Linked DNA regions of Acidisarcina polymorpha. The protein of the gene in region 1 interacts with the protein of each later gene in a pairwise test. Links are inferred from orthologs where the notes say so. Each region holds a gene or a part of one and is shown in the gene's direction. Other genes may lie near its edges.

What was found.
Region 2: the proteins of asd (region 1) and def interact in binary tests that used the Escherichia coli proteins (3 or more experiments, as listed by UniProt). The link is inferred for Acidisarcina polymorpha from one-to-one orthologs.

Annotation. Positions count from the first base shown.
Region 1 is NZ_CP030840.1:1,189,504-1,192,480, reverse strand. What follows is about bases 38-2,976. They hold asd (aspartate-semialdehyde dehydrogenase), read left to right. Parts: upstream 38-923; coding sequence 924-2,030; downstream 2,031-2,976. Other genes in these bases: lysC (lysine-sensitive aspartokinase 3), read left to right, coding at 2,027-2,976; ACPOL_RS05300 (carboxypeptidase regulatory-like domain-containing protein), read left to right, coding at 38-815. Outside these bases: ACPOL_RS05305 (isocitrate/isopropylmalate dehydrogenase family protein), read left to right, coding at 1-24; more of ACPOL_RS05300, read left to right, coding at 21-37; more of lysC, read left to right, coding at 2,977-2,977.
Region 2 is NZ_CP030840.1:2,311,091-2,313,935, forward strand. What follows is about bases 1-2,807. They hold def (peptide deformylase), read left to right. Parts: upstream 1-1,052; coding sequence 1,053-1,562; downstream 1,563-2,807. Other genes in these bases: aroC (chorismate synthase), read left to right, coding at 1-980; fmt (methionyl-tRNA formyltransferase), read left to right, coding at 1,565-2,482; ACPOL_RS10035 (transcription antitermination factor NusB), read left to right, coding at 2,505-2,807. Also shown: more of ACPOL_RS10035, read left to right, coding at 2,808-2,845. UniProt on the Escherichia coli protein: Removes the formyl group from the N-terminal Met of newly synthesized proteins. Requires at least a dipeptide for an efficient rate of reaction. N-terminal L-methionine is a prerequisite for activity but the enzyme has broad specificity at other positions.

The DNA of each region.
Region 1 (2,977 bases):
GCGGCCATGGAGGGAGCAAAATGACGAGGTGGTTCGCTTCCGCGATCTCGATGGTAGCCGTGGTCCTGTTGAGCGCCGGGTGCAACAAGACGGCGAATCGCAGCGAGGTTGCGCCTGGCGCTGGTCCGGCCGCCACCTACACCCAGATCGATGTCAACACCGCCGGCACCATCTCCGGCACCATCAACTTCGCCAAAAAAGCGCCGCCGCGCATTGAGATTGACATGGCGCAGGATCCGGCTTGTTCGCTGAGTTCCGATCCAAACTACTCCGAGCAATACATGATCAAGGACGGCAAGCTGCAGAACGTCTTTATCTACGTGAAAGACGGATTGGGCAACAAGATCTATCCCGCGCCGTCAGCGCCAGTGCAACTCGACCAGAAGGGCTGCCGGTACATACCGCACGTGATTGGCGTCATGGTCGGCCAGCCGGTGGAGTTCACCAACTCCGATCCCACCATGCACAACATCCACACCACCGCCGAGACTCCCACGAATCCTGAAGTCGACATCTCGCAGCCTCCTAAGGGTGGGACGACCCAGCGGGTCTTCGCCAAGCCGGAGTTGATGATCCCGGTGCGCTGCAACAACCATCCCTGGATGAACGCCTTTATCAACGTGTCCCCCAACCCGTTCTACGCGGTTTCGGACCAGAACGGGAGCTTCGTCATTCGCGGACTGCCACCGGGAACTTATACCGTTGTCGCCGTCCATGAAGTGCTCGGGCAGCAGACCGCCCAGGTCACCGTCGCTTCGCACCAAACCGCTACCGTTGATTTCACATATGGTACTGGGAACGGCCAGCTGCGCTAATTGGAGGTAGATTTCTGCCTTGACGAAGTACACTGAAAGACACAGCCTGACCGACTTGAACTCCGAGTCGTTGCGGGGCAAGTCTTTTCTGGGCGGCAGTTAGCGAGAATGCGGCAACGGCGCAAAGTAGGCATCCTGGGCGCAACCGGTATGGTTGGCCAACGGTTTATTCAGCTCTTAGAGAACCATCCCTGGTTCGAAGTCACTTGGCTGGCGGCCAGCGACCGCTCGAGCGGCAAGCCCTATGGCGAGGCCGCGAAATGGAAGCTGGACACTCCGCTTCCCCATAACATCGCGAACATGCTGGTCTCTCCGGCAATCCCGCAAGCGGCGCCAAAGATTATCTTTGCCGCCCTCGACGCCGATATCGCCCGCGAAATGGAGCCCGCCTTCGCCGCTGCCGGCTGCGCGGTCATCTCCAACTCCAGTGCTTTCCGCATGCATCCAGACGTGCCTTTAGTCATCCCCGAGGTCAACGCCGATCACCTCCCGCTGATTGAAGAGCAGCAGTGGCGCAAAGCTTCCGGCGGCTACATCGTGACCAACCCGAACTGTTCGGCAATCGGCTTGGTGCTTGCGCTCAAGCCGATCGCCGAGCGCTTCGGCATCGAAGCCATCTTTGTCAGCACCATGCAGGCGGTCAGCGGTGCGGGCTATCCCGGAGTCGCCTCGCTCGACATCCTCGGCAATGTCGTTCCCTTCATCAAGAACGAAGAAGAAAAGCTGCAGGAAGAGACACTCAAGCTGCTTGGCCGGTGGAATGGCCGTGCAGTTGACCCGCTCGCTGCGAAGCTGAGCGCGCATTGCAATCGCGTTCCCGTCGAAGATGGCCATATGGAGTGCGTGAGCATCAAATTGAGCAAGAAAGCCTCTCGCGAAGAATTGATTGAGGCTTGGCGGGACTTTTCTCCACTCGCCGGCCAGGCTCTTCCAAGCGCGCCTGCGCAGCCGGTCGAGTTCGTCTCTGCCGAGGATCGGCCGCAACCCCGGCTGGACCGGATGCGTGGAAACGGCATGGCCTCGACCGTCGGCCGGCTTCGCCCCTGCAGCCTCTTCGATTGGAAGTTCACGGTACTCTCGCATAACACCATTCGCGGTGCGGCCGGTGCGGCAATCCTCAACGCTGAAATCCTCGAGAAGCTCGGCAAGCTCGATCCGGGGAGCGATTCAGTCGTCGCGGCAAAATCAAACGATCCCGTGGCGGCGCTGGCATGAAGTTCGTCGTCATGAAGTTTGGCGGGACCTCGGTCGAGGACGCCGTTGCCATCGCCCGAACCGCGCGCATCGTCGCCCACCGCCGCTCCCAGGGAGTGCTGCCGATCGTCGTCGTCAGCGCCATGGCGAAGGTCACCGATCAGCTGATTACGGCGGCGCATGCGGCAGGACGAGGCGATCGAGCAGGCGCCCTGGCCATCAGCGCACGGCTTCGCCACCGGCATCACGATACCGCGCGCAAGCTTTTAGCGGACAGCCAGTCCTCCACGGCGACGCCCTCCATTGTTGAGTTTTCCGAGTGGATCGACAAGAAATTTGAGTCGCTCGACGAGATATTCCGCGGCCTCTCGGCAGTCGGCGAGCTCACTGCCCGGACCAGCGACATGGTGGTCAGCTTCGGCGAGCAGCTCTCTAGCCGCATGGTCGCAGCCGGCTTTGCCGCCACCGGTCTCGCCGCCGTCCACGTCGACGCGAAACAATGCATCGTCACCGACGCGCAGCATGGCCGGGCCATCCCGATCGACGCCCTGATCGAGAAACGGCTCGAAGAGTTCGTGCTTCCGCTGCTGAAGGAGAAGAAGCTTCCGGTGATGGGCGGCTTTATCGGTGCGACCGAAGACGGCGTCACCACCACCCTCGGGCGCGGAGGATCGGATTTCACCGCCGCGCTGGTCGGCGGCGGCCTCAACGCTTCGGTGATCGAGATCTGGACCGATGTCAACGGCATCATGACCGCCGATCCGCGTATCTGCCCCGATGCCCTCCGAGTTAAGACGATCAGCTTCGAAGAGGCCGCGGAACTCGCCTATTTCGGCGCCAAGGTGCTCCATCCGGCCACGATCCTGCCGGCGGTGCAGAAAAATATCCCTGTCGCCGTCTTGAATTCGCGAAACCCCGGCAACGAAGGTACCCGCATTACGGCCATGGCGTCTCACTGCCGCAGCCCC
Region 2 (2,845 bases), 1.1 Mb from region 1 along the record:
AGACGATCGGCGCGCCGATTGCCATTGAGATCGAAAACCGCGATTGGAAGAACTGGACTGAAGTCCTCCCGGTCGGGCCCGGCGACCCCGCCAAACACAAAGCCGTTGCTTCACCCCGTCCTGGACACGCTGACCTCGCCGGCGCATTGAAGTACGACTTCCCCGACGCCCGCTACGTCTTGGAGCGGGCCTCGGCGCGCGAGTCGACCGCGCGCGTCGCCGCCGGCGCTTTCGCCAAGCTCCTGCTCAAGGTTTTAGATATCGAAGTCGCCAGCCACGTGGTCCGCGTTGGCCGGGCCGAGTTGGAGCGTGATGCCACCTGGGAAGAGATCGCCGCGCTCCGTGACAAAGAAGAGATCCTGCTGAGTTGCGTCGATAGTGAGGCTGAGGCGCGCATGAAGGCGGAGGTTGACCTCGCCTTGCGCACCGGCGATTCCATCGGCGGCATCTTCGAGGTCGTCGTTCACGGCGCGCCCGCAGGCATCGGCACCTATGCCAACTGGGATGAGCGATTGGACGGCATTCTCGCCCAGGCAGTCATGTCGCTGCAGGCAGTGAAAGCAGTTGAGGTGGGCCGAGGCGTAACCGCGGCTGCGTCGCTTGGTTCAGAAGTCCACGACGCCATCGCCTACAGCGAAAACGAATCGAACGGACACACTCGCTTCACCCGCGAACGCAACAATGCAGGTGGCATTGAAGGCGGTGTCTCGAACGGCGAAGACATCGTCGTACGTGGCTACCTCAAACCGATCTCCACCCTTCGGCGTCCGCTATCGTCGGTGGCATTCGATACCCGAGAAGTAACCAAAGCTGCCTACGAACGCAGCGACGTATGTGTTGTGCCTGCGGCTGGCGTCGCCGCCGAATCGATGGTTGCGCTCGCCATCGCCAAGCTGGCGCTGGAAAAATTTGGCGGTGATTCGGCAGGGGAGTTGCGACGAAATTATGACGGCTACCTGGAACAGATCCGGCGATTCTAAGTTTTAGACCTCCGACTCGCTCCGATTCCTCCCGGCGATAGCACAAATCTAAATTAGGGAAAACGCAGTTTCATGGTACGACCCATTGTGAAATATCCGGAGCCGATCTTGCAGCGTCCTGCCGCTCCGGTCACCGAATTTGATGACGAATTACGCGCCCTGGTCGACGACATGTTCGAATCGATGTACGCGGCGCAAGGGATCGGCTTGGCCGCTCCGCAAATTGGCGTGCCCAAGCGAGTGACAGTCCTTGACCTCAGCTTTCAAAAGAATCCGGAAGACAAAATCGTGCTAATCAATCCGGAGATCACCTTCAAAGAAGGAAAACAGTACGGCGAAGAAGGCTGTCTTAGCTTGCCGGATATCCACGAGAAGGTGTCGCGGGCGGCAGTCGTCAAATTACGAGCACAGACACTGACCGGCGAGTGGCGGGAGTACGACGGCAAAGAACTGCTGGCGCGGGCGTTTCAGCATGAGATCGATCATCTGGATGGGATCCTCTTCATCTTCCGGGTCAGCGCGCTCAAGCGCGACTTGATCCAGCGCCGCATCCGCAAACTGCAGAAGACTGGTGAGTGGTAGTCATGGCCTTGCGACTGGTCTTCTGTGGCACCCCACAGTTTGCCGTGCCCACGCTGCTGGCGCTCATTGATGCCGGTCACGAGATTGCCTTGGTGCTAACCCAGCCCGATCGTCCAGGCGGACGGGGCATGCAGCTCCTGACGCCGCCGATTAAGCAAATCGCCGAGGCAGCGGGCCTTGAGATCCTCCAGCCCGAAAAGATCAAGAACAACCAGGAGCTGCGCGAGCGGCTCACCGCTATCTCTCCCGATGCCATCATCGTCGTCGCCTACGGCCGCATCATTCCTAAATGGATGCTCGACCTTCCCCGCTTCGGCAACATCAACCTGCACGGCTCCTTGCTCCCCAGCTATCGCGGTGCCGCTCCCATCCAGTGGGCGATTGCCAATGGGGAAACCGCCACCGGCAACACCACCATGCGCATCGATGAGGGCCTGGACACCGGCGCCATGTTCCTTCAGCGCGAACTTCCGATCGGGCCTGAAGACACAGCAGAGGATTTGTATCCACAACTGGCACAGATGGGTGCTGGGCTGATGGTCGAGACGCTTGCCGGCCTGGAAGCTGGGACGTTGCCCCTCATTCCACAGGATGATTCCCGCTCGAGCCTTGCACCGATCCTCACTCGCGAAGATGGTATGGTCGATTTCTCCCGGACCGCAAGCGAGATCTATAACCGTTGGCGTGGCTTCCAACCGTGGCCGGGCGCGTGGACCAACCTCGACGGCAAAAAATTGGCAGTAGCGAAGCTGTCACACTCGCCAGCAAAACACGAAAATGCGCCACCTGGCGAGGTCCTCGCTCATCAAGGGCGGCTATGGGCTGCCTGCGGTCAAGGCACATGGATCGAGATCTGGAGCTCCAGCCTGAGGGCAAAAAGCGTATGCCGACCGCCGACTTCCTCCGCGGCCATCCGTTAAAGAGCGGTGACAGGCTCGGGGTATGATTGCGCCTGCCCGTTCGGCGGCGTTCGAGATTCTTCTCCAGATTCAGCGCGATGCGGGCCACTGCGATGAACTGCTCCGCTCGGCAAAGGTGGACCGGCTATCGCAGCCGGACCGCAATCTCTGCACCAGCCTGGTGATGGGTACATTGCGGTGGCAGATCGCGTTGGATCAACGCGTTGACGCTATGCTCGCCCGACCAGACGCCCGCCTTGAAGATGAAGTTAGAATCGCGCTGCGGCTGGGCGCATTTCAAATGCTTTACCTCGACCGCATCCCTTCGCACGCCGCCGTAATGGACAGCGTGGAACTGGTGAAGAGCAGCGGGCACGGCTTCGC